2 regions of the Streptomyces sp. ME02-8801-2C genome follow, and region 2 is predicted to be linked to the other one. Evidence: riboswitches for the same ligand, from Rfam matches in the RefSeq annotation. Region 2 holds a riboswitch; the other holds the start of a gene.
The links. A riboswitch is a leader RNA that binds a small molecule or an ion and turns the genes downstream of it on or off. The one in region 2 is predicted to bind glycine.

Region 1: it holds a riboswitch for glycine, as region 2 does, so the genes downstream of both, gcvP (aminomethyl-transferring glycine dehydrogenase) here and gcvT (glycine cleavage system aminomethyltransferase GcvT) in region 2, are expected to answer to the same signal.

The regions. Positions count from the first base shown of each region.
Region 1 covers NZ_JARAXP010000028.1:5,841-15,191, reverse strand. The annotation lists gene PV396_RS42135 (hypothetical protein) at 1-461, shown strand, start outside; gene PV396_RS42130 (DUF5999 family protein) at 838-1,026, shown strand; gene gcvP (aminomethyl-transferring glycine dehydrogenase) at 1,148-4,033, opposite strand; glycine riboswitch at 4,214-4,307, opposite strand; gene PV396_RS42120 (PRC-barrel domain-containing protein) at 4,421-4,792, shown strand; gene PV396_RS42115 (DNA polymerase IV) at 4,714-6,168, opposite strand; gene PV396_RS42110 (MerR family transcriptional regulator) at 6,238-6,918, opposite strand; gene PV396_RS42105 (bifunctional nuclease family protein) at 7,200-7,673, opposite strand; gene PV396_RS42100 (MerR family transcriptional regulator) at 7,756-8,490, opposite strand; gene PV396_RS45285 (FHA domain-containing protein) at 8,544-9,351, opposite strand, start outside.
Region 2 covers NZ_JARAXP010000009.1:22,678-32,028, reverse strand. The annotation lists gene PV396_RS28640 (ABC transporter permease) at 1-429, opposite strand, end outside; gene PV396_RS28635 (ABC transporter substrate-binding protein) at 501-2,273, opposite strand; gene PV396_RS28630 (ABC transporter permease) at 2,309-3,307, opposite strand; gene PV396_RS28625 (enhanced serine sensitivity protein SseB C-terminal domain-containing protein) at 3,775-4,572, opposite strand; gene PV396_RS28620 (enhanced serine sensitivity protein SseB) at 4,757-5,557, opposite strand; gene PV396_RS28615 (AAA family ATPase) at 5,651-6,337, opposite strand; glycine riboswitch at 6,561-6,661, shown strand; gene gcvT (glycine cleavage system aminomethyltransferase GcvT) at 6,822-7,940, shown strand; gene gcvH (glycine cleavage system protein GcvH) at 8,042-8,419, shown strand; gene glyA (serine hydroxymethyltransferase) at 8,449-9,351, shown strand, end outside.

The DNA.
Region 1 (9,351 bases), on a different contig from region 2:
CTCCCGAGCTGCCGCTTCCCGTACACGTCCTGGACCGGATCACCCCCGCCGGGGCGTCCGCCAGCCGACTGACCGGGTGGCGCTTCCTGATCCGCAGCGGGGACCGCGCGGTGGCCGCCGCCGAGACCATGCTGACCCCTGACGGCTGGGCCTTCTCGCACTTCTTCGAAGGGCCCTACATCGCCTCCACCGAGCGAGCCCTGCGCCAGGCCGAGACCATGAAACAGCCCTACCAGGCGCGACTGCTGTCCGTCCCCGAGCTGTACATGCTCACGCTCTGGCTGCACGGCGACATCACGGCCGACGGCGCCGAGGGCCACCCCGCCGCCACCGACCTCCTCGTCCCGCTGGCACCGGCCCCGCCCGGCATCGCCGCCCACCGTCCGCATCGGGTCGCCGAACTGCTCCCGGTCCTGACCCATCGGGTGACTTCGGCCCCGCTGCTCAGTTCCCCCGCCTGACCGCACACGACACGACACTCTCCGTATTCCCTTGTGCCCCGTCGTCGAATTCCCGTCGGCGGGGCACATTGCTCTTTCGCGCACCATTACGCTCGTACGAGCCATTAAGGGTTTTCGACCCGTCCGGACTAGCCCCATCCGGCCACCAGGAACCACCCAAAGGGACAGCCCAGTTGGACTGAACCGGCCGCGCGGGTGATGCGTCTTCAACCTGTGAGAAGCGGTGCAGCCAAATCCCTGCGGATTGACGCCCGTGGGGCAACACTGGGTTCGAACCGATTTACCACAACGGGGAGCGGCCATGAACAGTGCTTCGAGCCGCAAGACAGACACCACAGCCATCTCACACTCGACGACAGAGCGAAAGATCCCACCAATGTGCCAGCATCAGCCACCGTGCCCGACAGCCCACTCCACCGACCGGGAGTCCGCCCGCCTCATGGCGCACCACCCGGAACAGGGATGGAGCCTGCTGTGCAACGGCGTCCTCCTCTTCGAGGACACCGGTGAGCTCCTGCCCGACGGCCAGATCATCGCCCCGCACCGCGCGATGACGGCCGTCTGAGGACCGCGGACCGGGCATCCTCCGGACGTCAGGAGCGACTGCCCGAACAGCTGAACAGACGAAGAGGGGCCGGCCCGCAGGAACTCGCTGCGAACCGGCCCCGACGCATGTCCGAGGGTCGTTACTCCTGGTAAGCGTCCAGCGGCGGGCAGGAACAGACGAGGTTCCGGTCACCGAAGGCCTGGTCGATCCGGCGCACCGGCGGCCAGTACTTGTCGGCCGCCGAGACCCCGGCCGGGAAGACCGCCTCCTCGCGCGTGTAGGCGTGCGTCCACTCCCCGCCGAGCGCGGCGGCGGTGTGCGGCGCGTTCCGCAGCGGGTTGTCGTCGGCGGGCCAGCCGCCCGTGCCGACCTTCTCGATCTCGCCCCGGATGGCGATCATCGCCTCGCAGAACCGGTCCAGCTCCCCGAGGTCCTCCGACTCGGTCGGCTCGATCATCAGCGTCCCGGCGACCGGGAACGACATGGTCGGCGCGTGGAAGCCGTAGTCGATCAGCCGCTTGGCGATGTCGTCGACGCTCACTCCCGTCGCCTTGCTGATCGGCCGCAGATCGATGATGCACTCGTGCGCGACGAGCCCGCCGGGCCCGGTGTAGAGGACCGGGTAGTGCGGCTCCAGCCGCTTGGCGATGTAGTTGGCGCTCAGCACGGCCACCTGCGTGGCCCGCTTGAGCCCCTCGCCGCCCATCAGCCGGACGTACGCCCACGAGATGGGCAGGATGCCCGCCGAACCCCAGGGCGCCGCCGAGATCGGCCCCACGCCCGTCTCGGGCCCGGCCGCGGGCTGCAGCGGATGGTTGGGCAGATAGGGCGCGAGGTGCTCCCGCACCCCGACCGGGCCCACCCCGGGGCCGCCGCCGCCGTGCGGGATGCAGAACGTCTTGTGCAGGTTCAGATGCGAGACGTCCCCGCCGAAGTGCCCAGGCTTGGCGAGCCCCACCAGTGCGTTGAGGTTGGCCCCGTCGACGTACACCTGACCGCCGGCCTCGTGCACCTGGGCGCAGATGTCGGCGACATGCTCCTCGAACACACCGTGGGTGGACGGGTACGTGATCATCAGCACCGACAGCTCGTCCCGGTACTGCTCGATCTTCGCCCGCAGATCCTCGACGTCGATCTCGCCGTCCCCGGCGGTCTTCACGACGACGACCTTCATCCCGGCCATGACGGCACTCGCCGCGTTGGTCCCGTGCGCGGACGACGGAATCAGACAGACGGTCCGCTGCTCGTCGCCGTTGGCCCGGTGGTATCCGCGTACGGCGAGCAGCCCGGCCAGCTCGCCCTGCGAACCGGCGTTCGGCTGGAGCGACACCTTGTCGTAGCCGGTGACCTCGGCGAGACGTTCCTCCAGCTCCCGGATCAGCGTCAGATAGCCCTCCGCCTGTTCGGCGGGCGCGAAGGGGTGCAGCTGGCCGAACTCGGGCCAGGTGACCGGCTCCATCTCCGTGGTCGCGTTGAGCTTCATCGTGCAGGAGCCCAGCGGGATCATGCCCCGGTCGAGCGCGTAGTCCCGGTCGGCGAGCCGGCGCAGGTAGCGCAGCATCGAGGTCTCGGAGTGGTACTGGTGGAACACGGGGTGGGTGAGGATCTCGTCGGTGCGCAGCAGCGCCTCCGGCAGCGTGTCGCCGGCGTCGGCGTCGAGCGCCTCGGTGTCGCCGTCGACCCCGAACGCCGTCCAGACGGCGGCCAGTTGGTCCCGTGTGGTGGTCTCGTCACAGGAGACGGAGAGCCGGTCGGCGTCGACGACGTGCACGTTGACCCCGTGCTCGCGCGCGGCGGCGGCGACCTCGTCGGCCTTCCCGGGCACCCGCACGGTGAGCGTGTCGAAGTAGGCCCCGTGGACGACCTCGACACCGCCCGCCGTCAGCCCCGCGGCGAGGATGGTGGCGTACCGGTGGGTGCGCCGTGCAATGATCCGCAGCCCCTTGGGTCCGTGGTGGACGGCGTACATGCCGGCCATCACGGCCAGCAGGACCTGGGCCGTACAGATGTTGCTGGTCGCCTTCTCCCGGCGGATGTGCTGCTCGCGCGTCTGCAGTGCGAGCCGGTACGCCTTGTGCCCGTCCGCGTCCACGGAGACACCCACGAGCCGGCCGGGCAGGCTGCGCGCGAACTGCTCGCGTACGGCCATGTATCCGGCGTGCGGCCCGCCGAAGCCCATCGGTACGCCGAAGCGCTGGGTCGTCCCCACCGCGATGTCGGCGCCGAGCTCACCGGGCGAGGTGAGCAGCGTCAGCGCCAGCAGATCGGCGGCGACGGTGACCACGGCGTTGAGCCCGTGCGCCTGGTCGATCACGGGCTTCAGGTCCCGTACGGCACCGGACGCACCCGGGTATTGAAGGAGCACACCGTTGATCTCACGCCCGGCGATGTCGTCCGGAATCCCCGCGCTCAGGTCGGCGACGACGACCTCGACGCCGGTCGGCTCGGCCCGCGTCTCGATGACGGCGATGGTCTGCGGCAGGGCGTCCGCGTCGACGAGGAAGAGGCCCTTCTTGTTCTTGCCCATGCGCCGGGACAGCGCCATCGCCTCGGCGGCCGCGGTGCCCTCGTCGAGCAGTGAGGCGCCGGAGGTGGGCAGCCCGGTGAGGTCGGCGACCATCGTCTGGAAGTTCAGCAGCGCTTCGAGGCGCCCCTGCGAGATCTCCGGCTGGTAAGGCGTGTACGCGGTGTACCAGGCGGGGTTCTCCATCACGTTCCGCAGGATGACCGGCGGGGTGAAGGTCCCGTAGTACCCGAGCCCGATCATGGACCCCAGCACCTGGTTCCGGTCGGCCAGCGACCGCAGCTCGGCCAGCACCTCGGCCTCGGTACGGGCGCTCGGCAGGTCGAGCGCGTCGGCGTTCCTGATCACGTCCGGCACCGCGGCGGCGGTCAGCTCGTCGAGGGAGCCGTATCCGACCTGCGCGAGCATCTTGGCCCGGTCCTCGTGATCGGGCCCGATATGACGCCGCTCGAAGGGCGTTCCCTGTTCGAGTTCGGCGAGCGGAGTGCGGTGGGCGGTCATTACGGAGGCCTCCTGGTCGTCGCGACCTTCGAGGGGCACCCCGGCACGGGTGCCCGAACGGCCTCCCCCTCTGTCATCTCAACCTGAGAGCTTCACCGGACCGCCAACACGCTGACGTCCCGGTTTTCACCGTCGGTGAGAGCGGAAGCCGTCGACACCCGCTCTTCTTTCCAGAGTGACCTCGTCCGTGCGGTACAGGGGCCTGAGAGATTCCGGGGAGGATTTGCTCCTTCGGCGCCTCCGAGGTTCCGGAGGACTCTCCCGCACAGGGTCAGCAGCCATTGGCCAGCCTACCAGCGGGTCCACGCACAGACCTTCGAGTGGCCGCCTTCCCGGATGTGCTCTTTTGTAGTGCTTACGGATGAGTTGCGATCCTACGGAGGCGCCGTGCAGACCGACATCGATCCGCGCAACCTGATCGGCCGCAAGGCCTTCGACCGCAACGGCACCAAGATCGGCACGATCGACGAGATCTACCTCGACGACGCCACGGGAGTGCCGGAGTGGGCGGCCATACGGACAGGGCTGTTCAGCAGGGACGCTTTCGTGCCCCTGGAGCCCAGCGAACTGGTCGACGGCACCCTGCGCATCCCCTTCGAGCGTGCCCTGATCAAGGACGCGCCCGATTTCGGTGTCGGCCGCCACCTCTCCCCGGAACAGGAACTCCAGCTCTACCACCACTACGGCCTCGACGTGGCTCCTCCGCCCCCCTTCCCGGACCACGACTTCGGCAGGCTGGCGGGCACGGACGACTCCTGACCGGAGGACCCCTCATCCGGACCGTCGGGTCGTCGCGGCGCCAGGGCCACCAACGGCAGCGGATCCGCCGGCTCCAGCGCGGGATCGTCGGTCCGGAACGTCCGCACCCGCCCGGGCTGCTCCGAGTCCGGCGTCTCGAACCGGACGGTCACCCGCCCCAGCCCGCTCCCCTGCACCCACCCGGGCCCGAAGTCGGCATGCCGTACGTCGTGCCCGGTGGTCCAGCGCCGCTCGGCGGGCGCCTCCGGCTCCTCGACCGGCTCGTGCTCCGCCTCCCCGTCCGGCTCGAGCGCCGCCAGCTCCCCGGCCGCTTGGGCGAACAGATCCTCCTGCGTGTAGTCGGCGAGGCCGCTCACCCCGACCCCGAGCAGCCGGACGCCCCCGGTGGTGTCCACCGCCTCCAGGAGCCGGGCCGCCGCCTCCCGCACCACCGCGGGGTCGTCAGTGGGCCCCCGGAGCGTCTCGGACCGGGTCAGCGTGGAGAAGTCGTACCGGCGCACCTTGAGGACGATGGTCCGCCCGGACAGCCCCGCACCCCGCAATCGCCGCACACACCGGTCGGCCAGCCGCTGCACCTCGGTGCCTACCCGGCCCCGGTCGTGGATGTCCACGTCATAGGTGTCCTCGACCGACACGGACTTGGTCTCCCGTTCAGCCACCACGGGCCGCTCGTCGTGCGCCAGCGCCATCGCGTACAGCGCGTGCCCGTGCGCCTTCCCCAGCAGCCGTACGAGCTCGTCCTCGCCTGCCTCGGCCAGTTCGTCGACCGTGCTGATCCCGGCCCGCCGCAGATGGTCGCCGGTCGCCGGGCCGACCCCGGGCAGGGTCCGCACCGACATCGGCCCGAGCAGCGCCCGCTCGGTCCCGGGTTCGATCACCACCAGACCGTCCGGCTTGGCCTGTTCCGAGGCGATCTTCGCGAGCATCTTGGAGGCGGCCAGCCCCACCGATCCGGTGAGCCCCGTGACGGCCCGTATGTCCGCGCGCAGCTTGGCCCCGGCCAGCCTGGCCGACCCCTCGTCCCAGGCCGCCTGCCCGGCCTCCAGATCGACGAACGCCTCGTCCAGGCTCAAGGGCTCCACCAGCGGCGACAGCCCGTGCAGGAGTTCCATGACCTGTTCGCTGATCGACCGGTAGAAGGCGCCCCTCGGCACGAGATACGCGGCGTTCGGCGCGAGCCTGCGTGCCTGTGCCATCGGCATCGCGGAGTGCACCCCGAAGACCCGGGCCTCGTAGGAGGCGGTGGCCACCACCCCGCGCGGCCCGAGCCCGCCCACGACTACGGCTTTCCCGCGCAGACTCGGCTTGGACGCCTGCTCCGCCGAGGCGAAGAAGGCATCCATGTCGAGATGCAGGATCGTGGGCACGTTTCTCACATCACCGATGCTGCCCTACGCCACTGACAACGGCCCCGGAAGACGGCGGCGCCAAGTCGGGGATGCCGCTCAGACCGCCCGGTTGCGCCGCCGCGCCAGCTCGTCCGTGGGGTTGTGCCCCACCAGCGTCTCGCCCGTGTCGACGCGTTCCCCGTGCAGCTGCGAGAGAGCGCTTTCCACATCCCGCCACACCACGCCCACGGCGATACCGAAGATGCCCTGACCGCCCTGGAGCAGCGCGTGCACCTCGTCCGGGGACGTGCACTCGTAGACCGTCGCGCCGTCGCTCATCAACGTCAGCCGCTCCAGATCGCGGAACTCGCACGCCCGAAGATGCTGAACGGCCGTACGGATGTTCTGCAATGAGACGCCGGTGTCCAGAAAGCGCTTGACGATCTTCAGGACCACAACATCGCGGAAGCTGTAGAGACGCTGCGTCCCCGACCCGTGGGCGGGCCGCACGCTCGGCTCGACCAGGCCGGTGCGCGCCCAGTAGTCCAACTGCCGATAAGTGATGCCGGCCGCCGCGCACGCCGTGGGGCCGCGGTAGCCGATCTCCTCGGACGCCATGGATGTCGCCCCTCCGCCGCCTGCTACAGCCGTCGGCCGCGAGACGTGATCGACCGCGTCGCCGTGATGGGGGTCCCCCCAGCTCGAGCGTTGCCGAGAGCCTGGGGGAGGGTACGGGCCACTCTCCCCGAGACCGCGTCCGGGGGCACCCCCAGCCGTACCGTCGCCGCTGCTTCTCACGCCGACCTCCGTCCTTGACCTGCCTTCTTGACGGTAGGCAGTCCCCAGGGGCGCGTCAACGATCGCCACACTCGGCACGCCGAGTGATAATCACCCTAGGAGTGGTTTCCCGTACCCCACCGCGGGGAAAGGCTAGCCGAATGCGCTCCGCCAGAGCCGCACGACGCTCTCACACGCTGCTGGCAATTGCCATCATTCGTGACGCCGTGGGCCAAAAGACAGACCCCACGGACCAGTGGGTCCGTGGGGCGGCAGGAGCCTCTACAGCCTTGGTTTGAGGCTCACTGACTGTTGGTACCGAAGTCCTCGGGAGAGATCTGGTCGAGGAACTCGCGGAACTTCTCCACTTCGTCCTCCTGCTCGTCGGGGATCGCGATCCCGGCGTCGTCGAGCACACCGTCACTGCCGTAGATCGGCGTCCCGGTACGCAGCGCAAGCGCTATGGCGTCGGACGGACGGGCACTCACCTCGACTCCACTGGCGAACACCAACTCCGCGTAGAACACACCCTCACGCAGATCGGTGATCCGCACCTCGGTGAGTTCCTGGCCGACGGCCTCCAGCACGTCCTTGAACAGGTCGTGGGTCAGCGGTCGCGCGGGGGCCATGCCCTGCTGGGCGAAGGCGATCGCTGTCGCCTCACCCGGTCCGATCCAGATGGGAAGGTAGCGGTCGCCTCCCACTTCACGCAGGAGCACGATCGGTTGGTTGGAGGGCATTTCGACCCGGACACCTACGACATCGAGCTCGTTCACACAGCAACCCTAGGCCGTGCCCGGGATGTTTGGGTAGTCGGGCACGGAACGGGCGGCCGATCCACCCCCCGGCGACCTCGGCTCAGGGCTGCCGCACACCCAGCGCGATGCGCACCAGGGCCGCGTGCAGCTTGACCGTGAGCCCGGCCAGTTCCTTGCTGCGGGCCTCCGCTAGGGCCCTGGTCTGCGGATTGCGGTGACGCTTGAGCGGGGCCACCACCTGGTCGACCAGACCGGCCTCGCGTTCGGCCGCGGCCTTCATCACCCGCAGATGCCGTGGCTCGATCCCGAACCGCCCCAGCTCGGCGACGAGCGTGGCGACAGTGACCGTCTCCGCGTCGTACGCCCCGTCGGGCAGCGGCACGACCAGCCCGTACGACTGCCACTCCTCGAGTTCCTCGTCGCCGATCTCCGCGGCGGCCAGCAGCTCGGAACGGCCGATGCGGACGGCGGTGGGCCCCTCGGCCTCCAGAACCGGCTCGCCGTCCCGCTGGCGGCCTACGGTGGGCAGCGGGACGGCTTCCCCGCGCTCCATGGCGTCCAGGTACTCCCTGATCACCTTCAGCGGCAGATAGTGGTCCCGCTGCATCCTCAGCACCTGGCTGAGGCGTTCGACGTCCTCGGGACTGAACTTGCGGTACCCGGACGGGGTCCGCTGCGGCTCGATGAGCCCTTCCGACTCCAGGAAACGGATCTTGGAGATGGTGACTTCGGGAAACTCGTCACGCAGTGCGGTCAGCACTGCGCCGATACTCATCAGCCCGTTGTCCGTGGCGGCGATGCCGTGCCCGGCACCGCCGCTCGGTGTTTGAAGCATGGACCTTTCGGTCCTTCCGTGGGGAAGCCCCCCGGACTCGGTCCGGAGGAGGGTCAGTAGCCCCGCTGGCTCGCGTAGAACACCAGCCGGTACTTGCCGATCTGCACCTCGTCACCGTTCGACAGCGCGACCTCGTCGATCCGCTCACGGTTGACGTACGTGCCGTTGAGGCTGCCCACATCGGCGACCGTGAACATGCCGTCCTGGCCCCGCCGGAACTCCACGTGCCGGCGCGACACCGTCACGTCGTCCAGGAAGATGTCGCTCTGCGGATGACGCCCGGCAGTGGTCAGCTCCCCGTCCAGGAGGAAACGGCTGCCCGAGTTCGGGCCACGGCGCACCACCAGAAGCGCCGAGCCGAGCGGCAGGGCATCCACCGCCGCCTGCGCCTCGGGCGACAGCATCGGCATCTGCGTCTGACCGGTGACCTCGGCGTCGTACGCCTCGATCCCGGAGATGGAGATCGTGGACGTAGTCTCCGACGGACGCTCGGCGGAGACCCCTGCCCTCAGCGGCGCGCCGCAGTTGGAGCAGAAGCGGCTGTTCTCCGCATTGCGGTTACCGCACCTCGTACACACCAGGGCCGACATCGACGGATCCTCCTGCCGCGGCTGCCCCGCCGGGGCATTGGACGCATACGGACCGGAGGAAAACTCTCCACCCGTACCTGAGGTTGACGGTTCCCCGAAACCTATGCGCCCGGACTGGGCAGGGTCAACAGACGGCGCGCCCTGACCTCCAGGAACGTCACCGCCCGGACCTCCGACCTGGTCCCGGAACAGCGGACGCTGGCCGTCCGCGTCAGGCTGTGCGCGATGCCGGGCAGTGGCATTGTCGCTGCCCTCTCGCGCGCTCTTGCCG
Region 2 (9,351 bases):
CGCCGAGATGACGCCGATGGCCACACCGGACACCAGCCACATCACGGCCGCGCCGGCGGCGAGCGAGATCGTCACCGGAAGGCGGGAGGTGAGCTGAGGCCAGACCTCGACGTGGGTCTTGAAGGAGTAGCCGAAGCACGGCGCGTTGCAGTGTGCCGTGGTGGGCCCCAGGTCAAAGGTGGCGCCGGACACGATCCCCTTGATGAAGTGCCAGTACTGGAGATAGAGGGGGTCGTCCAGACCGAGGTTGCGCTTGACCGCAGCGATGTCCGCCGCCGACGGGCTCTTCCCGATGTACTGCTGGGCCAGCTGGTCGGCGGTCTGGCCGGCGAGCCGTGGCAGCAGGAAGAAGATGGCGAAGGTCACCGCGGTGACGACCAGCAGCAGGATCACTGCCGCGAACGTCCGACGGAGGATGTACGAGATCACGGGGATCGGCCTGGTGCCCGCGGGCTGCGAAGCCCGCGGGCACCAATGCCTTCACCTGCCTTCCGGGGCTGCTACTTCTTCGTGGTGCCGATGTTGAGGTAGTCGTACTGACCGCTGAAGGCCGCCGTGGAGACCAGGTTGGTGAAGTTGGCCGGGCGGTACAGCAGGACCTTGAAGTAGGTCAGCGGGACGAGCGCCGCCGCGTCCATCGTCTTCTTGTCGATCTCGGCGTACATGCCCTCACGCGCGGTCTTGTCCTCGGTGCCGATCGCCTTCCCCAGCAGGTCGTTGACGCTCTTGTCGTCGAACTGCGAGAGGTTGGTGTTGCCCGAGGCCCCGATGGCGGAGCCGTTCAGGATCTGCTGGAGGAAGCCGAAGCCGGCCGGCCAGTCGGCACCCCACTGCATCATCATCAGACCGACGTTGTTCTCCGCGTCCCACTTCGGGACACCCGCGTAGTCGGTGAAGTACTTGCCCGACGGGAACTGCTTCAGGCTGGCGTTGATGCCGGCCTTCTTCAGCGAGTTGATGATCGCGGTGGCCGCGTCGATCTCGGCCGGACGGTCGCTGCGCGCGGTGATGTTGGTGTTGATCGTGGTCTGGCCACACGCCTTGAGAGCGTCCTTGGCCTTGGCCACGTCACCCTTGTTGCCGTCGGTGGCGTAGACGTCCGACTTCGCGTAGCCCGGGATGTCGGGCGGGAGGACGGTCGTGGCGATGTCACCGCGGATCGGGCCGCCCTCGGCGGTCTGCACCGAGACCTTGTCGATCGCGTACTGCACGGCCTTGCGGCAGTCGACGTTGTCGAACGGCTTCAGCTTGGTGTTGATCGCCATGTAGACGAGACGGCCACCGTAGGTGTTGTCGGTGCTGGCCTTCTTGTCGGCGTTGTTGATCACGTCGGCCTGGGTCGCGGCCTGGACACCGGTACCACCCAGGTCGATGGCGTTGCCCGCCATGACGTCCTGGTCGATGGTCTCCGGGTTGACCTTCAGGTTGACCACGATCTTGTCCGGGTACTGCTTGCGCAGCGGGTCGGTCGCGGCGTCCCAGTTCTTGTTGCGGACGAGGACGGCGGACTTGCCCTCGTCGTAGCTCTCGAACTGGTAGGAGCCCGAGGACACGATGCTCTTGACGTAGTCGATGCCCTTGTCCTTGGACTGGGGCACCGGCGCCGTCTGCGGCTGCGCGGCCAGGTAGTCGAACTCCTGGAAGGCGCGGTTGAGCTTGAAGACGATCGTGGTGTCGTCCGGCGTCTGGATGGACGCCAGGCCCGCGGGGTTCTTGTCCTTGTAGGGACCCTTGTACTTGTCGCCCCCCTCGAGGAACTGCTGGAAGTAGTTCGGGCCGAGGGAGAGCACGTCACGCGCGAAGTTGGAGCGCTCGACGGCGTACTTGACGTCCTTCGAGGTGATCGGGGTGCCGTCCTGGTACTTCAGCCCCGAGCGGAGCTTGTACGTCCAGGTCTTGCCGCCGTCGCTGGGCACACCGGCGCTCTCGGCGAGGTCCGGGACCAGCTCGTTGCCCTTCTGACCCGGGCCGGGCTTGAAGGTCATCAGCGAGCGGGCGTACAGCCGGCTGAAGTTGAACATGTACCCGTAGTACGTGTTGCCGGGGTCGAAGGAGTCCGGGACGTCGGACAGCTCGTAGGTGACCGTGCCCCCCTTCTGGTCGGACACGTTGACGACGCCCGTGGTCGCTGCGTTGGCCCCAGCCGCCTTGGTACCGTCATCCGTCTTGCCGTCATCGGCTTTGCTGCAGCCCGCGAGCACCAGGCTCGCAGATCCGATCGCCGCAACCGCGGCCAGCGCTGACCTTCGCATGATGGTCTGCTTCTCCTCCATTAGTGGAAACTTGCTGAACTCCCGACGCGACCGCATCAGCGGCTGCGCGGGTCGAGTGCGTCCCGGAGACCGTCGCCGAGCAGGTTGAACGCCAGAACGGTCACGAAGATGGCAAGACCGGGCACGATCATGAACTGCGGGTCGACCTGGTAGTAGGTGACCGCCTGGTTGAGCATGCCGCCCCAGGAAGCCTGCGGGGGCTGGATACCGACGCCGAGGAAGCTCAGTGAGGCCTCGAAGAGGATGTTGGTCGGGATGAGCAGCGTCGAGTAGACGATGATCGGGCCGACCAGGTTCGGCAGCAGCTCGCGGAAGAGGATGTACGGCCCCTTGGCGCCCATTCCGCGGGAGGCGTCCACGAACTCGCGCTCACGCAGGGCCAACGTCTGGCCGCGGACGATGCGTCCCAGGTAGGGCCAGTTGAAGAAGCCGATGACGAAGATCAGCACAGTGATGTGGAGCGGCAGCCCTTCCAGACCGAACGCGCCGCCCTGGAGTGTGGCGGAGATGGCGATGGCGAAGAGCAGGAGGGGGAAGGCGAGGAAGGTGTCCATCAGCCGGCTGATGATCGTGTCGACCCGTCCGCCGTAGTACCCGGCGACCACACCGAGGATCGTGCCGATCACGTTGGACAGGACCGTGGCGCCGAACGCGACGACCAGCGACACCCAGGAGCCCTCCAGGATGCGGGTGGCGATGTCACGCCCGAACTTCGGTTCGACACCGAGCGGGTGATCCCAGCTCATGCCACCGAAGTCGCCCTTGGGGAGGGAGGTGTTGGGGTCGATCAGGTCCTGGTTGAACGCGTTGGGATCGAGGCCGAACACGGCCTGAATGGGCCGCGAGAGGACCGCGAGCAGGACGAGCAGGACGACGATGACGCCGCCGGCGACCGCCACCTTGTCCCTCTTGAACCGGGTCCAGGCGATCTGCCCCAGGGAACGGCCCTCGATCTGCCCCTTACCGGCACCGGCGAGCACAGCCTCCGGCTGTGCCTCGGCTGCCGCTGCGGTGGTCTCGATCGGTGCGGTCACAGTGACCCGACCCCTCTCGCCGGTGGTGACCGGCCTACGCCTGCCGCTGTCTGCGGCTTGATTCACTTGCCTGCCGGGTATGTGCCGCAGATGGTGCGGCCCGCCGACCCGGCTGTTCCTGTCCTGCTGACGATCATGCTGATTAGTCGACTAAACCATGCGGTGTCGACTCACAGACACGGCCACCCCATCGTCTGACAGGCGAGTCTTCAGTGATTCGGCGATCACGTGAAAGACCTGTAGGCGAAAGTATGCGCAACCGTGATGCTCCCCTGTGGATTCCGTTATCCGAACACCGGGTAACGTCCCCCGAACGCGGGGCAGTTGGAACATAAGATACATATTATAGTGAACGCGACATATCGGCGCTATCTACGCGCGAAGACAGCGATCATGGATCGGGCCGTTCGTATGAGGATTCAGCCGCGTCGCCGGCCGGTCGTTCGGCGCACGCCGGAGCGTCGGCGTCAGTAAGGCCGGAGTTGTGGGTATCCGTACCCGCCGGCCGCAGGCGCCTGCGCCGGAGCCGCGTGTGCCTCCCGGTCGTAGAACGGCCGGGCGTTCGCGCGCAGCCACATCACGACCGGGTCCTGCTCGTCCGACATCGCGACCGTCGACACCGGCAGCCCCTCCGGGACCGCTCCGATCGACTGCTGCATCATCGCCCGCACCGAGTCCACCGCCGGCGGCGACGTGTCGTACACGTCGAGGCCGATGGCGAGATACGGCGCTCCGAGCGCCGGCTGTACCCAGGCGCGGCGCAGGGTGCGGATCGCCGGGGTGCGGTGGGCGTTCTGACAGAGGAGGGCGTAGAACTGCGGGATCTCGATGCCGGGCTCGGCCAGCCGCAACGGCCCCGCGGGCTGGCGTTCCAGGCCCGCCGCGATCCGGCGCAGGTCGAGCCAGGGGATGCCGACGCCGCCGCCCGGGGAGTGCGGGTTGAGCCACAGGCCGAACTGGTCGGGGTAGAGGGTGCGGGCCACGTCGAGGCCGTCGACCACCTCGTACGACCTGTTCCAGCCGCTGACCGACAGCTCCTGGGCGGAGGTCACGCAGGGCGCGTAGCCGTACCCGTCGACCTGCATGTTTCCGTACTGGGCGTCGGGGGAACCGGCCTGGCCGTGCCAGAGCAGCATCCAGATCTGGCCGGAGGACGGGGTCGCGAGGGCGCGCAGGAGCGCCTCGTAGGCGTCGTAACGCCCGGGCGTCACTTGGCGCAGCATGTGCTCGACCTGACCGGCCGCGGCCGTGCCCGACGCGCTCACCATTACCGCCCCTTCGTAACACCGAACGAGTTGTGCGTTTCTTAGCTTAAGCGGCGGCGCGGGCTGACGCGGTCTGCGAAGCCGCTGCGGAGCTCGGGACTTGCTGTGGTCGGCGGCTGCGGGTGCGTTGCGGCTGGTCGCGCAGTTCCCCGCGCCCCTAGGGGGTGTGCCTCAGGGGTGTTTGTCAGTACCCGTGTTGGTAGAAGGGGCGGACCCGGTCTCTCAGCCAGTCCGTCACCGGGTCCTGGGCCAGGTCCAGGAAGACCAGGTTCACCGGCCAGGGGGCGGGTGTGTGGCCCAGTGCCCTGGCCAGGGCGTCCATCGGGATGGTGCGGGCGACCGGGTCCCAGGGGGAGAGTTCGACGCCTATGAACATCACGGGGGCCGCCGTCTCTATCGCGGCGAGGCAGCGGCGGGCCGTCTGGACGACGCCCGTGCCGGCGAACTCCGTCGCCGCGGCGGCGAGGAAGTCGACCGGGTCCTCCTGCCAGTTGGGCTCGTAGAGGCGGACGCGGCCGCCGGCTGCGCCGTCGAGGACACTGCGGCCCGCGCGGCAGAGTTCGGCGACGGCGGGCGGGGGCAGCGGCACGCCGACCATGCCGTCCGGGTTCACGGCGATGCCGACCTGGGGCGGCAGGCCGCGGGCGAACTCGACGGCGGGGGCCACGGTGTACGACACATGGCCGCCGACGACCTGCCGGAACTGCTCCTCCGAGCTGAAGACCGGTACGTACGCCTGGCCCGCGATGTCCATCGTCGGCAGGTCGAGCGGGCCGGTGTAGGGGCCGCCGCCGGCCGGGAGGGGGACCCAGACGAAGCTGCGGCCGAGGACCTCGACGATGCGGGCGCCCGCGCCGGGCACCCCGAGGGACGCCGAGAGCACTTCCTCCAGCTCGTTGCCCGGCCATCCGCCGTGCGAATGGGGGTGTGCCGGTGCTGGGAAGCCCCCGGGAAAGTCCGGGGGGAAGTCCGCCGGGATGTCCATCTGCCTACCGCCTGCTGTGAACCGCTGTCCTGAGTCCCTCAAGGGGAGTCCCTTAATGGGCAAAACCCTAACCGGCCCCGGCGGATACGGAGGTCAGTCCGCGAAGTCGATCCTGCGCAGGACGTCCGCCGCGTCCCGGTCGATCAGCACCGCCGAGCCGCAGCCGTCCGGCAGGTTCCCCTTCTCCACTGAGCGCAGCAGACGCGAGGCGGCCTGCCGGTGGCGCAGGAACGCGTACCGCGAGACGCCCCGGCCGCGTTCGCGCTGGCCCTCCAGCGCGTCGTCGGGGGTGACGTCGAGAAGGAGGAGATGCAGGGTGCCGCCCCGGCGGCGGGCCTCGCGGGCCAGCCAGCCGCGCACCCAGGCCTGCGTACCGCAGTCGTGGACGACGACTCCGGCGCCGGAGCGCAGGGCGCGGCGCAGTCCGGCGTAGTGGGCGAGGCGGACGAGGGGGCGGTAGACGGCGTAGGGGAGGAAGGAGGGCGTACGGGCGTCCCAGTGGTCGCGGGTGTTCTGGGAGTCGATGCCGGTGGCGCTCACCGCCCGGCGCATCAGTGTGGACTTTCCGCTGCCGGGGAGACCGGTGACCACGACGAGGTCGCGGGCGCCGAAGGTGAGGCCGTGCGGGCTGCGGCCCGAGCGCTCCCGCAGGTCGCGGATCACGGGTTCCGGGCGCGGGGCGCACGCCTCCCGGACGGGGGCGGCCGGCTGCTTGGGCAGCGCGTCGGTCAGCCCGAGGGCCGAGGTCGTCGCGTACGCCGTGGTCCTGTTCACCGTGATCGTCCTCCCATGGGGTCGGGAAGTACCGTCCCCGTCGAGTGTAAAGAGAAGGTAATACGCGGTGTCTCTCGGTTGGGTCCGCTTACTGCAACAGGCCTGCTACAGGGCGATATGCGTGCGATACGCACGCTCGTGGCAGGCTGTGCCCCTCCTGTGAAGGGTCCCCCTGCCGTGCCCAAGGAATGCGTGCGATGATGTGCCCGCCAACTGCATACCGGCCGCTTGAATCCGCGCGGGAGAGTTCCGGGACCCATGGGGTACCCGGGCGCCGAAGGAGCAAGTCCCTCCCTTGAATCTCTCAGGCCCCGTTACCGCGCGGGCGAGGCACATCTGAAAAGCGGGCCGCCGGTCGTCGTGACCAGTGGCTCCACCCAAGGTGCAAGTCAGTGACCCGCCGTTTCACAGGTGGTCATGACGAACCTCTCAGGTTCCGATGACAGATGGGGAGGAACGACCTCGCCGTCATGCCCTGGGAGCACTACCGATGAGCAGCACCCCTCTGCGTCTGACCGCGCTCGATGCCCTGCATCGTTCGCTCGGCGCCACCATGACCGACTTCGCCGGCTGGGACATGCCCCTGCGGTACGGCTCCGAGCGCGACGAGCATCTGGCCGTACGCACGAAGGCCGGCCTCTTCGACCTCTCCCACATGGGTGAGATCACCGTGTCGGGGCCGGAGGCCGCCGCGCTTCTGGACCACGCCCTGGTCGGCAATCTCGGGGCCGTCGCCGTCGGGCGCGCCCGCTACACCATGATCTGCCGGGCGGACGGCGGCATCCTCGACGACCTGATCGTCTACCGCCTGGCCGAGACCGAGTTCCTGGTGGTCGCCAACGCGGGCAACGCGCAGGTCGTCCTGGACGCCCTGGTCGAGCGGTCCGACGGCTTCGACGCGCTGGTCCGTGACGACCGGGACGCCTACGCGCTGATCGCCGTGCAGGGCCCGGAGGCCCCCGGGATCCTGGCGGCCCTCACCGACGCCGATCTCGACGGCCTCAAGTACTACGCGGGCCTGCCCGGCACGGTCGCCGGTGTCCCCGCCCTCATCGCACGCACCGGCTACACCGGCGAGGACGGCTTCGAGCTGTTCGTGGCGCCGGGCGACGCGGAGAAGGTGTGGCAGGCGCTGACCGACGCGGGCACGCCCGTGGGGCTCGTCCCCTGCGGACTGTCCTGCCGGGACACCCTGCGCCTGGAGGCGGGCATGCCGCTGTACGGGCATGAGCTGAGCCTCTCCCGCACGCCCTTCGACGCCGGGCTCGGCCGGGTCGTCAAGTTCGACAAGGCGGGTGACTTCGTGGGCCGCGCGGCCCTGCGCGAGGCCGCCGAGCGCGCCTCGTACGAGCCGCCGCGGGTCCTCGTCGGCCTGGTCGCCGAGGGCCGCCGCGTCCCGCGCGCCGGGTACGCGGTCGTCGCCGGCGGCCAGGTGATCGGCGAGGTCACCTCGGGCGCCCCCTCCCCCACCCTCGGCAGGCCGATCGCGATGGCGTACGTCGACGCCGCGTACGCCGAGCCGGGTACGGCGGGCGTGGGCGTGGACATCCGGGGCAGCCACGAGCCGTACGAGGTCGTGGCTCTGCCGTTCTACAAGCGCGGGAAGTGATCCTGCCCGTCGTTCCGGTGTCCCGTGTCCTGCTGGTTCACGGGCCCTCCCTGTAGTACCCCATGCATGACCAGTCCCCCGCGTACAGGAGAATTCAGGCCATGAGCAACCCCCAGCAGCTGCGCTACAGCAAGGAGCACGAGTGGCTGTCGGGCGCCGAGGACGGCGTCTCGACGGTCGGTATCACCGAGCACGCGGCCAACGCGCTCGGCGATGTCGTGTACGTCCAGCTTCCCGAGGTCGGAGCCACGGTGACCGCGGGTGAGACCTGCGGCGAGCTGGAGTCGACCAAGTCGGTCAGCGACCTGTACTCACCGGTTTCCGGTGAGGTCACCGAGGTCAACGAGGACGTCTCCAACGACCCGTCGCTGGTGAACTCCGCCCCGTTCGAGGGCGGTTGGCTCTTCAAGGTGCGCGTGGCGGACGAGCCGGGCGACCTGCTCTCCGCGGACGAGTACACCGCGTTCTCCGGCAGCTGAGGCCCCCAGGCGTAAGGACGTATCGACCCATGTCGCTTCTGAACACCCCCCTGCACGAGCTCGACCCCGACATCGCCGCCGCCGTCGACGCCGAGCTCGACCGCCAGCAGTCCACCCTGGAGATGATCGCCTCGGAGAACTTCGCTCCGGTCGCCGTCATGGAGGCCCAGGGCTCGGTCCTCACCAACAAGTACGCCGAGGGCTACCCCGGCCGCCGCTACTACGGTGGCTGCGAGCACGTCGACGTCGCCGAGCAGATCGCGATCGACCGGGTCAAGGAGCTGTTCGGCGCCGAGTACGCCAATGTGCAGCCACACTCGGGCGCCTCCGCCAACCAGGCCGCGCTGTTCGCTCTCGCCCAGCCCGGCGACACCATCCTCGGGCTGGACCTGGCCCACGGCGGCCACCTCACCCACGGGATGCGGCTGAACTTCTCCGGCAAGCAGTTCGACGTGGTCGCCTACCACGTCGACGAGGCCGGGCTGGTCGACATGGCCGAGCTGGAGCAGCTCGCCAAGGAGCACCGCCCGAAGGTGATCATCGCGGGCTGGTCGGCGTACCCGCGTCAGCTGGACTTCGCGGAGTTCCGCCGTATCGCGGACGAAGTCGGGGCCTACCTCTGGGTCGACATGGCGCACTTCGCCGGTCTCGTCGCGGCGGGCCTGCACCCGAACCCGGTGCCGTACGCGGACGTCGTCACCTCGACGACCCACAAGACGCTGGGCGGCCCGCGCGGCGGGATCATCCTGGCGAAGCAGGAGTTCGCGAAGAAGCTGAACTCGTCCGTCTTCCCGGGCTTCCAGGGCGGCCCCCTCGAGCACGTGATCGCCGCGAAGGCCGTCTCCTTCAAGGTCGCCGCGAGCGACGAGTTCAAGGAGCGCCAGCGCCGTACGGTCGAGGGTGCCCACATCCTCGCCGAGCGTCTGGTCGGC